Regions from separate parts of the Diaphorobacter sp. LI3 genome, predicted to be linked through region 2. Evidence: predicted binding sites of a transcription regulator. Region 2 holds the regulator's gene; the other holds the start of a gene.

Region 1 (7,532 bases), 1.8 Mb from region 2:
GGCCCAGCAGTGGCTGCGCCATAAATCGCGTAAACAGGACTTCCGCGCGGTGTATTGGGGCACGGTGGTGTTGAACTGCGCCGCACTGGCGGTGTGGACGCTGCGGCCGCAGACGCTGCGCGAAGTGCTTTCTTTTTTATAGCTGCTCGCGCTTACCAGCATTGCGGCAAGGCCGGTTTTAATCGGGATCTGCGGCATGCCCTGCGGCCACGTCCGACAGCGCGGCCTTCCATCACCCGACAGCCAGGCGATGCTGCTGCGCCTCCAATGGGTCCAGTTTTTTGCCGCATTGGAGAACGACGCCATGAAGCCTTTCGCCCTCGACCCGAGCATGACCACGGCGACCGGGACTTTCTACCCCACGGGCCATGTGTTCGCGCTGTTTGCGAACGAGGAGGCGGCGCGCTCCGCAGGCCAGGCGCTGCAGGCCCAGGGTCGCGATGACGTGGCGCACGCCACGCCGCCGATGATCCTGGAACATGTGGTGCGCACGCTGGGCAATGCCGATGCACCCCTGCCCTCGGTCGGTGCGGAGGGCGTGATCGTGCGCCGCATCGCGCAACTGGCCAGCGACGGCGCCCACGGCCTGTTGCTGCGTGCCACGGATTCCGACGCTCCGGAGACGCTGCGCGACCTGCTGCAGCCGCTGGGCCCGCTGGCGGCGTTCTACTACCGCCGCCTGGTCATTGAGGAGTTGGTGTCCGCCCCCGCCGGTCCCGCGCGCTGACGGCCGGGTGCCGCCCCGTCAGCGCCGCCGGCCCGTACCCTTACCCGACGCCGGGGTGCCGGCCCCGCCCTGGCGACGCCCCGCGGCGCCCGCAGCGTTGCCGCCGGCATTGCCACGGCTGCCAGTGCGGGCACCGGTGCCGGCACGTGGCGGCAGGCCGGTGTTCTGCGTGAGCATGCGGCCCGGCTGCGGCGCACTGCTACGAAAACGCACGTCTCCCTGCGGCTCCTCCAGCTCCTGCGGGCGGCGGCGCAGCGCCACGGCCTTGCCGTCCTTGTTGATGGTGTAGCCCACGCCGGCCCCGCCACCCTTGGGCCCGGTGCTGTTCTTCTTGCGGGCGCTCTGGTAGCTGCCGTCGACCAGCGGCTGGAAGGTGGGGATCAGGTGGTGCTTGCCGTTGCCGATCAAGTCGGCCCGGCCCATGCTTTTCAGCGCCTCGCGCAGCAGCGGCCAGTTGTTGGGGTCGTGGTAGCGCAGGAAGGCCTTGTGCAGGCGGCGGCGCTTTTCGCCACGCACCACGTCCACCTGTTCCTCGGCCACGTCGCGCATCTGCCGTCGCACGCGCGTGAGCGGGTTGCGGCCCGAGTGGTACATGGCCGTGGCGCTGGCCATGGGGCTGGGGTAGAAGGCCTGCACCTGGTCGGCGCGAAAGCCGTTCTTCTTGAGCCAGATGGCCAGGTTCAGCATGTCCTCGTCGGTGGTGCCGGGGTGGGCGGCGATGAAGTACGGGATCAGGAACTGTTTCTTGCCCGCCTCTTCGGTGTACTGCTCGAACATCTGCTTGAAGCGGTCATAGTTGCCGATGCCTGGCTTCATCATCTTGGACAGCGGCCCCGCCTCGGTGTGCTCGGGCGCGATCTTGAGGTACCCGCCCACGTGGTGCTGCACCAGCTCCTTCACGTATTCGGGGGACTTCACCGCCAGGTCGTAGCGCAGGCCGGAGCCGATGAGGATCTTCTTGATGCCCGGCAGCTTGCGCGCACGGCGGTAGATGTTGACCAACGGCGCATGGTCCGTGTGCAGGTTCTGGCAGATGCCGGGAAACACGCAGCTCGGCTTGCGGCAGGCGGCTTCGATCTCTGGGCTCTTGCAGCCCAGGCGGTACATGTTGGCCGTGGGGCCGCCCAGGTCGGAGATGGTGCCGGTGAAGCCCTTGACCTTGTCCCGGATGTCCTCCACCTCGGCAATGATGGAATCTTCCGAGCGGCTCTGGATGATGCGTCCCTCGTGCTCGGTGATGGAGCAGAAGGTGCAGCCGCCAAAGCAGCCGCGCATGATGTTGATCGACGCGCGGATCATCTCCCACGCCGGGATCTTGGTCGGCCCCTCGTAGCTGCCCTGCGCGTCCTGGTACTGCGGGTGCGGGTTGCGCGCATACGGCAGGCCGAACACCCAGTCCATCTCGGCCGTGGTGAGCGGGACGGGCGGCGGGTTCAGCCACACGTCGCGCGCCGTCGCGCCCTCACCATGCGCCTGCACCAGCGCGCGGGCGTTGCCGGGGTTGGTCTCCAGGTGCAGCACGCGGTTGGCGTGGGCGTAGAGCACCGGATCGGCCTTCACCTGCTCATAGCTGGGCAGGCGGATCACGGTGCGCTCGCGCGGCGGCAGCGCCCGACCGCTGCGCCCCTTGGAGGGCAGCGCCGGGTTGGGCACGATCTGCACGGTCTGCAAGGGTTTTTGGCCTGCAGCGCTTTGTGGATCAGCGCTGGCAGCTATTGAATTTGTAGCATCTTCCTGCGAACACGCCTGGCCCTGGGCCGCAGCCTGCTCGCTGGTGGTCATGTAGGGATTGATCAGCTCATCCACGCGGCCGGGCTCGTCCACCTCGGTGGAGTCGATCTCGAACCATCCGGGCTCGGACGCGCGCCGCACGAAGGCCGTGCCGCGCACGTCGGTGATGGTATCCACCGGGTCGCGCCGCGCAATGCGGTGGGCCACTTCGACCAGGGCGCGCTCGGCGTTGCCGAACAGCAGGATGTCGCACTTGCTGTCCACCACGATGGAGCGGCGCACCTTGTCGCTCCAGTAGTCATAGTGGGCAATGCGGCGCAGAGAGCCTTCGATGCCGCCCAGCACGATGGGCACGTCCTTGTACGCCTCGCGGCAGCGCTGGCTGTAGACCACGGCGGCGCGGTCGGGCCGCTTGCCGCCCACGTCGCCGGGCGTGTAGGCGTCGTCGCTGCGGATCTTGCGGTCCGCCGTGTAGCGGTTGATCATCGAATCCATGTTGCCCGCGGTCACGCCCCAGAACAGGTTGGGCTTGCCCAGCACCTTGAACGCGTCGGCGCTCTGCCAGTCCGGCTGCGCGATGATCCCCACGCGAAAGCCCTGCGCCTCCAGCACCCGCCCGATCACCGCCATGCCGAAGCTCGGGTGGTCCACATAGGCATCGCCCGTCACCAGCACCACGTCGCAGCTGTCCCAGCCCAGCTGCTCCATCTCGGCACGGCTCATGGGCAGGTACGGCGCCACGCCAAAGCGCTTGGCCCAATAAGGGCGGTAGCTGGTCAACGGCTTGGCGTTGCGCGGGAAGAAGGAGACATCGATCGGGGCGTTCATGGGCGGGCCTGCAGGTGGGGGCCGGGCATTTTAGAAGCCATGCCCCCTTTGCGCCTAACTGCCTCCGCATGGCCCTTGCCGCCGTCGGCCCATGGGGTAAGCTCGGCCGCCCCCATGCCCTACACCCTCAGCGCCCCCGTTCACAGCGAACTCATCATCAAGAAAAGCCGCTTCATCGGCTGCGTGCAGCCCATGGCCGACCGCGCGAGCGCGCAGGCCGTGGTGGATGCGCTGTGGCGCGAACACCCGGGCGCGGCCCATGTGTGCTGGGCGCTGCTGGCGGGCGGCCAGTCCGCCGCGGTGGACGACGGCGAGCCCAGCGGCACCGCCGGGCGGCCCATGCTGGATGTGCTGCGCCACCAGGACCTGGAGGGCGTGCTGGCCACCGTGGTGCGCTATTTCGGCGGGGTGAAGCTGGGCGCGGGTGGCCTGGTGCGCGCCTATACCGATACCGTGGCCCAGGCGCTGCTGCAGGCCGACAAGGTGCCGCTGCAGCGCATGCGCACCCTGGAATGCAGCGTGCCCTACGCCCTGGAAGGACTGCTGCGCCGCATGATCGACGGTGCTGGCGTGCAGCTGCTGCAGGTGCAGCATGCCACGCTGGTCACGCTGCAACTGCGCCTGCCCGAGGCCGAGGCCGAGGCTTTCGTCCACCATGTGAACGAAGCAGGCCAGGGCCGCGTGGCCTGGGGCGAATCCACGGATTGAAGGCCGGGACCGGGGCCGCGCCCGCGCAAGCCCAACAATGCCTGCGCGCCTACATGCCGCGCCGGCGCACGCGGCGACACTGGCGGCCCGCATTGACAAGGAGCCCCCTCCATGAGCCAGCCGCTGGACGTGATCATCCTGGGCGCCGGGTCCGCCGGACTGGCGGCGCTGCGCGAGGTGCGCAAACGCACCGACCACTGGCGCATCGTGAACGACGGCCCCTGGGGCACCACCTGCGCGCGCGTGGGGTGCATGCCGTCCAAGATGCTCATCGAGGCCGCCAACGCCTACCATGCGCGGCGCGCGCTGCACGCCTTCGGCATCGAGGGCGCGGATGCGCTGCGGGTGGACCTGCCCGCCGTGCTGCGCCGCGTGCGCGCGCTGCGCGATGACTTCGTGGCCGGCACGCTGGCCGCCACCGACGCGGGCGAGCGTGCCATCAGCGGCCACGCCCGACTACTGGACGCGCAACGTGTGGAAGTGAACGGCCAGGTGCACACCGCGCGGCGCATCATCATCGCCACGGGCTCGCGCCCCATCGTGCCGGAGGACTGGCTGGCTTTTGGCGATCGCATCCTGACCACCGACACGCTGTTCGAGCAGCCCACGCTCGGCCCGCGCGTGGCCGTCATCGGGCTGGGGCCGCTGGGGGTGGAAATCGCGCAGGCGCTCGCGCGGCTGGGGGTGGAAGTGATGGCCTTCGCAACGGGCAAGAGCGTGGCCGGCCTGAGCGACCCCGCCATCAACGACGCGCTGCTGGCGCGGCTGAAGGACGAATTCATCGTCAACGTGGGCGACAAGGCCGAGCTGTGCGAGGTGGCCGGCGGCATACAGGTCACCAACGGCAGCGCGACCGTGGTGGTGGACCAGGTGGTGGCCGCCATGGGCCGGCGCCCCAACCTGGAACACCTGGGACTGGACACGCTGGGCGTGGCGCTGGACGACAAGGGCCGCCCGCCCATCGATCCGTGCACCCTGCAGGTGGGCAATCTGCCCGTCTTCATCGCGGGCGATGCCGATGGCGACCGCCCTCTGCTGCATGAGGCTGCGGACGAGGGCCACATTGCCGGGCTCAACGCCCTGGCGCCCTCGCCGCGTGGCTTCGCCCGGCGCACGCCGCTGGCCATCACCTTCAGCCAGCCCAATGCCGCCGTGGTGGGGCAGCGCCATGCCGATCTGCCCGAGGGGCAATGGGTGGGGGGCACGGTGGACTTTGCACGCCAGGGCCGCGCGCGCGTGGCGCAGTGCAACCACGGGCGCCTGAACGTGTACGCCGAACACGGCAGCGGCCGCCTGCTGGGCGCCGAGCTGTGCGCGCCAGCGGGCGAACACATGGCTCACCTGCTGGCGCTGGCCGTCGAGCAGCGGCTGACGGTGCACGACCTGCTGCGCATGCCCTTCTACCATCCGGTGCTGGAGGAAGGCCTGCGCACGGCGCTGCGCGACGCGGCCTCGCGCCTGCCCAAGGCCAGCGATTCCGACCTCGCCGCCTGCGAGGCCTACGGCGCGAGCGCGCTGGACTGATACAAAAACAATAGCTGGCTGCGCTTGCCAGGATGGATTTTCAGCACCAAAACAGCTTGAAATTCTTACGTATCAAGCGCCAACAGCTATGTTTATAGAAGCACCCTTGAATCCGCGGTGAACTGGCCGATAACAAGAGGTACACCGGAGATCGCCATGGACATCGCCCTCACCCAATCCATCGTCAGCACCGCCAACGCCCTCGCAAGCCGCGAGACGGCCGATGCCGTCCAGGTCACCGTGCTGAAGAAGGCCCTGGACACGCAGGAAACGGCCGCGGCCACCCTGCTCGCCGCCCTGCCCCAGCCACCGCTGGCGACCGAGGGCCCGCTGGGCACGCAGCTCAACACCTACGCCTGACGCGCACGGCGCGCTGGCTTTTTTTCGCCGGCTCAGGCCGGCTTCAGCTCTGGCCTTGCTCAGCGCAGCCGCGCAGGCGACAGGCCCGCCACGTCCACACCCTCGCGCGCCAACTCGGGGGCCAGCGGCTCGCCCAGTGCCAACTGCCGGGTCAGCAGCGCCGCACCCGCCGCGCTCTGGATGCCATAGCCGCCTTGCGCGGCCAGCCAGAAGAAGCCGGGCACATGGTTGTCCCAGCCAATGACCAGGTCGCCATCGGCCACGAACGAGCGCAGCCCCGCCCAGGTGTGCGAGGGGCGGCGGATCTGAAAGCACGTCACCTGCTCGATGCGGTGGATGCCCAGGGCCACGTCCAGTTCCTCAGGCACCACGTCGTGCGGCGCCACGGCATCGGCATTGGCGGGGGAGCCCAGCATCTGCCCCGCGTCGGGCTTGAAGTAGTAGTCCTCCGCAATGCCGATGACGGCTGGCCAGTGGGCCGCTTGCATGCCGGCCGGCACGGGGAAGGTAAAGGCTGTGCGCCGCCGCGGCTCCAGCCCGATGGGCGGCACGCCCGCCTGGGCTGCCACCACGTCGGCCCAGGCGCCTGCGGCATTGACCACGGCGCGCGCGCGCAGCACCTCGCCATCGGCCAGGGTGATGTGCCAGCCCTCCTCGCCCCGCTGCAGGGCCGTCACCTCGGCATGGGTGCGGATCTCGCCACCACGCTGGCGCAGGCCGCGCAGGTAGCCCTGGTGCAGCGCATGCACGTCGATGTCGGCGGCGCCGGGCTCGCTCATGCCCGCGGCCACGGCCTCGGGGCGCAGGCACGGGGCCTGCTCCAGCAGCTCCTCGCGCGTCAGGCGGCGCACCTGCGGGTTGCGCGGCAGCGCCTCGGCGTAGGCGGCTTCCAGCAGGTCGAGCTGGTCGGGCCCCGCCAGGTACACCACGCCGCGCGGCGTGAGGATGGGGGCGCTGCCGAATTCGGGCGGCGGTGCATCGTAGAACGCGCGGCTGGCCCGTGTGAGTGCGCAGATGTTGGGCGTGCCATAGGTGGCCGAGTACAGCGCAGCCGACCGGCCGGTGGTGTGGTAGCCGGGCTGGGCCTCGCGCTCCAGCAGCAGCACGCGGCAGTGCGCGGCCAGTTCCCAACCGGCGGAGGCGCCGGCAATGCCCGCGCCGATGATCACGAAGTCATAGGGTTGCATGGGTTCCCTCGCCAATCACTGTCAGACCGCCGATGCCTGCTCCGCGGCACCGCGTGCGCCCAGCCGCGGCACGCCGCGCGCGTCATCGGGGTCCGGCGCATGGGTGACGATGGAGGTGAGCGCGGGTTGCACCGGCCCCAGCCGGGCCAGGTCGGGCCGCGGGCGCTGCAGGCCATCGATGCGGGCGAAGGCCTGCTCCAGCCCCAGGCCGATGGAAAGCAGGCGATGGTCGTCCCGAAAGCGCCCCACCACTTGCAGGCCGAACGGCATCCCGGCCGTATCGCGCCCGCAGGGCACGCTGAGCGCGGGGTGCGTGGTCAGCGTGGTCACATAGGTCAATGCCAGCCAGCGGTAGTAGTTGGCCTGGGGTTCCCCGTTGATGTGGCTGGCGTACAGCGCGGTCCACGGGAAGGGCGAGACCGGCGTGGTGGGTGCCAGGATCACGTCGAAGTTGGCAAACGCCTCCT
Region 2 (7,532 bases):
CATCCTGTCCAAGGTGGACGAGGCCGTGAAGCTGGGCCCCGCCATTGATGCGCTGATCCGCCACCAGATGGTGCTGCGCGGCGTGACCAACGGCCAGCGCGTGCCCGAGGACTGGGAAGCGGCCGACGCCCGCAAGCTCGTGAGCGCCTCCATGCGCACGAGCGTGAAGTCGGCCTTCGACCCCAAGGCCGCCGAGTTGAACTTCTTCTTCTCGCACGCCACGGAAACGGCCGATGAGCGGGGGATGGCCGATGTTGCTTGATACCGCTTTGCACCAGGCCGCCGGGCTGCACAGCTACACGCCGCAGCAGGACCTGCGCCTGCTGGCCGTGCTGAGCCAGCCGGGCAGCGGCCCGTGGCTGGAGATGCTGTGGCAGCTGTGCTCCAGCCTGCAGCGCCTGGGCTACCCCGTCGTGGTGCTGGACGGCACGGCGCTGGAGAGCCCGCACATGCCCGGCCTGGACCAGCTGCTGCACCCGGCTCCCTGGAACGGCGCGCAGACGCTGGCCTCCGCCACCGGCGCGTCGCTGGCCGTGGTGCCCGCGGCCCGCGGGCTGGCCCGCCTCGCGCAGCAGTCCGAACACCATGGCGCCACCGTGCTGCAGCGCCTGCAGCCCTTGTTTCGCGCCTACGCGCTGGTGGTGCTGCATGCTCCGCCCGAGCAACTGGCGCCGCTGCTGCGCGGCAGCGCCAGCGTACCGCTGATCATGACCGGCCCCGGCGCGCAAGGCATGGTGCGCAGCTACCGCCAGCTCAAGCACATGGCGCTGCACGCCGGCGTGCGCTGCACGGTGGCGTCCATCCTCGCGCCACAGGAGCCTGTGCAGCACCGCCAGACCGCCGAGGCGCTGGACACGCTGCAGCGCAGCGCGCGCACCCACCTGGGCCTGCAGGTCCACACCACCACCGTGGCCGCGGCGCGCGCGCAGGACATCCAGCGGCTGGCCTTGCAACTGCTGGAAAACGCATGCACCATTGACGCTGCCATGCCCCTGCTGCCCCCGCACAGCCTGTGCGCCTCCCTCTCGCCCCTGGACCGGAGCCACTGACCCGATGTACACCGCGAAAGGCCAGCTCGACCGGGACGCGCTGTTCCACCAGCACGTGCCCCTGGTGCGGCGCATCGCCCACCACATGATCGCCAAGCTCCCGCCCAACGTGGAGCTGGACGACCTGATCCAGGTCGGCATGATCGGTCTGAACGACGCGCTCTCGCGCTACGAAGTCGCGCAGGGCGTGCAGTTCGAGACCTTTGCCAGCCAGCGCATCCGCGGCGCCATGCTCGACGAGCTGCGCGAGGGCGACTGGATGAGCCGCAGCTCGCGCAAGAGCCAGAAGGACATCGAGCATGCCCTGCACCGCGTGGAGCAGCGCCTGGGCCGCAGCCCCATCGAGTCCGAGATCGCCGCCGAACTGGGCATGAGCCTGGAGGACTACCAGGCCCTGCTGAGCAAGGTGCGCGGCACGCAGCTGGTGTACCTGGAAGACTTTCACCACGATGACGAGGACGAGGGCTTCCTGGACCGCCACGTGGCCGACGAGGGCGCCGATCCCATGGCCGTGCTGCGCGACCAGCGCCTACGCGCCTCGCTGGTCGAGGCCATCAAGGCCCTGCCTGAGCGCGAGCAGTACATCATGGGCATGTACTACGAGCACGACATGAACCTGAAGGAAATCGCCGCCGTCCTGGGCGTGACCGAATCGCGCGTGTGTCAGCTGCACAGCCAGGCGATTGCGCGGTTGCGGACGAAGATGCGGGGGCACTGATTTTTTGGATGAAATAGCTGTTTTGCGCTTGCTGGACAAGCGCGGGCAGCTATTTTTCTGAGCTTGTGGTGCGGCTTTTCATGGCGCGGGCCGGGATATGCGCCCGCCGGGGCGGGTCCCGGTCAACAGCATCAAGCCCCAAGAACCCATCAAAAAAGATAGCTGCCAGCGCTTACCCCATAAGCCTCAGGCGGCAATTCGGGCTAAAAGTCACCCCGGTGCCCGGTAAATCCGTGCCCCCGCAGCGCCGGACGAAGGCCCGTAAGTCACCCCCTCCACGGGCGGCAGCAGCGACGCCGCCTGTCGCTCGGTCAGCGCCATCACCCGGGCCAGTTGGTCGCGCACCAGCGTCAATTGCCGGCCGATGGCCTGCACCCTTTGCGCGGCGGCGGGCTCCAGCGCGCCCGCCACAGGCGCCAGGGCCTGGGCCAGCGCCATGGCAGCGCCGCGCAGCTGCACCGCAGTGTCTTCAAAAGTCTGGAGGTTGGAAGCAAGAAGCGCAGCCTGCATGTCCTGCAGCTGCGCTTCGATGGAGGTGAGGGTGTCGTCGAGTGACATGGGGTGCAAGTCTAGAGCCTGTCACCCCGGCGGGCCAGCCGGCCCAGGAGGGCGGGTCAGCCCCGCGAGTGGGACAGGGTTTCGTAGGCGTTGGCCAGCAGCTTGTCGGCCACGGCTTCGGCGTCCACGCGGAAGGTGCCTTTTTCGATGGCAGCCTTGATCGCCTTGACCTTGGCAGTGTCGAAGTCGGCCGTGGACTTGGTGGCGTCCACCCCGCGGGCGGCGGCCGACAGCGTGACGGGCACGCCTGCGGCGGCGCGCGTCGCGCCCTGGGCCGCTTCTTCAGCGGCCGGCGCAGGTGCGGCGGCCTTGGCCTGCTGCTTGTTGGCAGCGGCCTTTGACAGCGCAGTCGCAGTATCCGGGTTGTGTCCAATCTTCATCGCACTCTCCACCACCCCTGTGAGATGTGGGGCCAGTAGCCATGTTTTCGGCCGGCAGGGAGCAGACTTTAGCGCTTTGTGGTGCCTCGCGGCTCACAAAGTGGCTTCTATTGTCCCATCCTCAAGCACAGTACCCCCAATAATGCGCCCATTGGCCATGCGAACGCGCACACTCTGTCCTTGAGCGCCCGCGCTCATGGCCTGGCCCGAGGAGGTGACCGCATAACCCGGCCCCTGCACCACCACGCGCACCGCAGAGCCGGCCTTGAACAGGTCGGGGGCGCGCACCATGTTCTGGCGCAGCGCCTGGCCGGCGGACAGCGGACGGGTGGCGGTCTGCCCCACCCAGTCCTTGGGGTTGGCCACGATGGCCGCGGGTTCTGCGGCCCAGTCCACCTCGGCCTCGATGGCATCTTGCTCGCTCAGCACTGCGCCGGTGCCCACATTGCCGGCCAGCACCCAAGCGGGGCCGAAGGCCTTGACCGTGATGGGCAGGAACACGTTCCAGCGGGTGGGGCCGTCCACGCAGCGCAGGCCCAGGCGGGTGCGCCCCCACAGGCGGGCACCAGCGGGCAGATAGGGTTCCACGCGCGCGCAGGGCGCCAGGCGCAGGCGCGAATCCAGCGTGCCCACACTGACTTCCATGCGCAGCGGCAGCCCCCCGGCCTGCGCCTGGGCCAGCGCATCGTCCAGCCAGTGCTGGGTGATCGAGCCCAGCTCGGCGGTCTGATCGCCTCCCTGCTGGGCATGGGCGGGCAGCGCCAGGGCAGAGCCCAGCGCCAGCGCGCCGCCCATCAGGAAGCGAAGGCAGGCAAGGCGGGATGAGCGCAGGATAGGAAGCGGCATGACGGGACTCCAACGGGTCTGACGGCGGTCCGGCACAACGGGCCCCGGACGCCTTTTCACACCTGCCACTGTAGGCTGGCCACCGCATGCGCCAAGCGCGGAACAACGGGCCAATCCCATCGCTCTTCGCGCTTTAGAAAAACGGGGCGATTTCCATAATCGACGCACGCCACAAGCCCCCTGGGCCATGGCGGCCGAACCCCTTTTTTACACGCCGAGGCCCACATGCTCGACAAGATGACCAACCGCCTGGACTTTCACGGAAGCGCCTTGCTGCTGCGCTCGGAGCGCCAGCGTGCCATCGCGAGCAACATCGCCAACGCGGACACGCCCGGCTACGTGGCGCGCGACTTCAAGTTTGCCGATGCCATGCGTGCCGTGAACGAAGCTCAGAACCCCAGCCCCCTGCGCAGCCAGAGCGTGAGCGACCCGCGCCACATCCCGCTTCCGGCAGCCGCCAGTGGCAGCTCGGACAGCACGCTGGGCTATGCCCTGCAGACCCAGCCGAGCCTGGACAACAACACCGTGGACATGGACCGCGAGCGCGCCGCGTTCGTGGACAACGCCGTGCGCTACGAGGCCACGCTGCGCTTCATCAACGGCCAGTCCAAGACCATGCTCAGCGCCATCCAGGGCCAGTAATCCCGAAAGAGAGCACCCGCCATGTCCATGTTCTCCATCTTCAACGTCTCGGGCAGCGCCATCAGCGCACAGTCGCAGCGGCTGAACGTCGTGGCCAGCAACCTGGCCAACGTGGACGCCGTGGCCGGCCCCGACGGCCAGGCGTACAAGGCGCGCCAGGTGGTCTTCCAGACCGCGCCCATGGGGCCTGAGAGCGCCGCGGGCGTGCGCGTGTCGTCCATCCAGGAGAGCGACCAGCCCGGCCGCCGCGTGCACGACCCGGCCAACCCCATGGCCGACGCCGAAGGCTACGTGACCCACTCCAACGTGAACGCCGTGGAGGAGATGGTCAACATGATCTCGGCCTCGCGCTCGTACCAGAACAACGTGGAGGTCATGAACACGGCCAAGACGCTGCTGCTCAAGACCCTGCAGATGGGCCAGTAAACCGCCCTCCGAAAGCACGCCATGATCCTCAACCCCATCGGCACCACCGCCACGACCAACACCGGCGCTTCGGCCAACGCGACCAACGACCCCGCGGCCATGCAAGACCGCTTCCTCAAGCTGCTGGTCGCGCAGTTGAACAACCAGGACCCGATGAACCCCCTGGACAACGCGCAGATGACCACGCAGATGGCGCAGATCAACACCGTCACCGGCATCCAGACGCTCAACCTCACCATGCAAACCATGGCCGAGGAGTTCTCGACCATGCAGCAGATCCAGGGCATCTCGCTCATCGGCCGCTCGGTGCTGACCGAGGGCGACCGCCTGAGCGTCAGCGACGGCAAGGGCAAGGGCTACTTCAACCTGGACAACACCGCCACCGACGTGCAGGTGGACATCGTCACGCCCGGCGGCGTGGTGGTGGACACCGTGGACCTCGGCGCACAGGACAAGGGCCGCCGCTCTTTCGAGTGGGACGCCGCCGGCTACAGCGGCAACGCTGCCGACCTGCGGTTCCGCGTGCGGGCCACGTCGGGCGAGACCGCGGTCACCGCGACAGGGCTGTCCGAGGCGCAGGTGGTCGCCACGGGCTCCAACGCCGGTGCGCTGACGCTCACGCTGGACAACGGCGACATCGTCAACTACTTCCGCATTCACAGCGTGCTCTGAGAGCCGCGCTTTCCTCCAGGAGAACACCATGGGTTTCCAGCAAGGCCTCTCGGGCCTGAACGCGTCGGCCAAGAACCTCGATGTGATCGGCCACAACATCGCCAACGCCAACACCACGGGCTTCAAGGCCTCGCGCACCGAATTCGCGGCCATGATCGCCTCGGCCATCGGCGCGTCCAGCGGCACCAACTCCGGCATTGGCGTGGAGGTGTCGGCCATTGCGCAGCAGTTCAACCAGGGCAACCTCACCGTCACGGGCAACAGCCTGGACGTGGCCATCAACGGCAACGGTTTTTTCACGCTGCAGATGCCGGATGGCTCGCGTGCCTACACGCGCGCTGGCAACTTCAAGCTGGACAACGTGGGCAACGTGGTCACCAATGACGGCGCCCAGGTCATGGGCTACCCCATCGACCCCGTGACCGGCCTGCGCACCTCCAGCACGGCCGTGCCGTTGACCTTCCCCACCACGGCGCCCATCCCGGCCCGGCAGACCACGGCCATCAAGACGGCCTTCAACCTGGATGCCCGCACGCCCAACGCCAAGGGCGACCCGGGCGCCACCCCACCCGTGGCGGCTACGCCGCGCACGACCTACGGCACCTCGCTCAACGTGTACGACAGCCAGGGCGTGGCCACGCCGCTGTCCTTCTACTTCGAGAAGAACGGCGCGAACACCTGGGACATCTACAACCAACTGGACGACCTGACCACCACGCCGCCGACGGTCCCCGCCATCACCGGCCGCCTGATCGCCGACAAGAACGGTGCCGTGGCCGCCACGCTGGAGCCCGTGGCCACCTCGGTCGCCAACGCGGACCCGGCGTTGACGCAAAAGGACGATTTCCCCACGTCCTTCACCTACCGTTTCTACGGCCCGGACGACCAGGGCGTGTATGCCATCCGCGAGACCACGCTGAGCTTCACCAACCCCGAAGACGCCTGGGACTTCACCTATTCGGACGCGCCCACCAACAGCCTCGTGGCCTCCGCCCGCCTGAAGGACAACCTGGTGGACTACGCGGGCGGCACGTCGCCCGCCGGCGGCACCTTCGGGGTGGCCGACCTGACCGATGCGCCCGCGGCCGCCAAGCAGTCGTTCGAGCTGGCGCTCATGGTCAACCCCAGCCCGGCCAACCCCAACAGCCCCACGGCGCCGGGCAGCAACCCCGCGCCAGGCTCCTACCCTGTCACGCTGGACCTGAACAATGTCACCCAGTTCGGCACCAAGTTCGCCGTCTCCGAGCTCTCGCAGGACGGCTACACCTCGGGCGAGCTCACGGGCATCAATGTCGAGAACAACGGCATGATCATGACCCGCTACTCCAACGGCGTGACGCGTGCCGAGGGCCAGATCGCGCTGGCGAGCTTTCGCAACACGCAGGGCCTGGCGGCCGTGGGCGGCAACAACTGGGTGGAGACCTACGAATCGGGCCAGCCCGTGCTGGGTGCGCCCACGGATGGCAACTTCGGCGCGCTGCGCGCCGGCGCCCTGGAAGACTCCAACGTGGACCTGACGGCCGAGCTGGTCAACATGATGACCGCCCAGCGCGCCTACCAGGCCAACGCCCAGACCATCAAGACGCAGGACCAGGTGATGTCCACCCTCGTCAACCTGCGCTGATAACCCACTGACGCCGAGGCCACTCCATGGACCGCATCATCTACACCTCCATGACCGGCGCGAATGCCGCCGCGCACCGGCAGGCGGTGCTGGCCAACAACCTGGCCAACGCCTCCACCACCGGCTTTCGCGCCGAGATGTCCAACTTCCGCTCGGTGCCGCTGCAAGGCGGCGGCTCCACGACGCGCGTGTTCGCGCTGGAGGCCACCTCGGGCCATGTGGACACACCCGGCCCCGCGCAGACCACGGGCCGTCCGCTGGACGCCATGGCCGTGGGCAATGCCTGGTTCGCCGTGCAGGGGCTGGACGGCGTGGAAACCTACACGCGCGCCGGGTCCTTTCAGGTCACTGCCGCCGGACAGCTGGTCACCAGCACCGGCATGGCCGTGCTCTCGGACGGCGGCGCACCCATCGACGTGCCCCCTAATGCCGAAGTGACGCTGGGCGCCGACGGCACCATCACCGCCCGCCTGGCGGGCGAAGTACCCCAGCCCGTGGCCCGCCTGAAACTGGCCACGCCCGCGGCGGACAACCCGCTCAAGCGCGGCGACGACGGGCTGTTCCGCACGGCCGGCGGCGACCCGCTGCCCGCCGACCCCAACGCGCGCCTGCGCTCG

What was found. The regulator FliA, encoded in region 2, starts transcription of late flagellar genes. The targets are predictions, from matches to a motif close to CTAAAGTTTNNNNNNNNNNNGCCGNTA.
Region 1: MRB47_RS11725 (YjfB family protein) is a predicted target of FliA. The motif match lies at 5,624-5,650, and genes of this name have one in related genera.

Annotation. Positions count from the first base shown of each region.
Region 1 covers NZ_CP094346.1:2,534,321-2,541,852, forward strand. Annotated here, with positions in the region: gene MRB47_RS11700 (DUF1294 domain-containing protein) at 1-142, shown strand, start outside; gene MRB47_RS11705 (hypothetical protein) at 305-727, shown strand; gene MRB47_RS11710 (YgiQ family radical SAM protein) at 746-3,286, opposite strand; gene MRB47_RS11715 (IMPACT family protein) at 3,401-3,994, shown strand; gene MRB47_RS11720 (dihydrolipoyl dehydrogenase) at 4,106-5,518, shown strand; gene MRB47_RS11725 (YjfB family protein) at 5,675-5,878, shown strand; gene MRB47_RS11730 (NAD(P)/FAD-dependent oxidoreductase) at 5,938-7,065, opposite strand; gene MRB47_RS11735 (amidase) at 7,087-7,532, opposite strand, start outside.
Region 2 covers NZ_CP094346.1:731,527-739,058, reverse strand. Annotated here, with positions in the region: gene flhF (flagellar biosynthesis protein FlhF) at 1-262, shown strand, start outside; gene MRB47_RS03465 (hypothetical protein) at 252-1,049, shown strand; gene MRB47_RS03460 (RNA polymerase sigma factor FliA) at 1,054-1,767, shown strand; gene MRB47_RS03455 (hypothetical protein) at 1,978-2,325, opposite strand; gene flgM (flagellar biosynthesis anti-sigma factor FlgM) at 2,382-2,705, opposite strand; gene flgA (flagellar basal body P-ring formation chaperone FlgA) at 2,799-3,551, opposite strand; gene flgB (flagellar basal body rod protein FlgB) at 3,777-4,193, shown strand; gene flgC (flagellar basal body rod protein FlgC) at 4,215-4,619, shown strand; gene MRB47_RS03430 (flagellar hook assembly protein FlgD) at 4,641-5,291, shown strand; gene MRB47_RS03425 (flagellar hook protein FlgE) at 5,320-6,915, shown strand; gene MRB47_RS03420 (flagellar basal body rod protein FlgF) at 6,942-7,532, shown strand, end outside.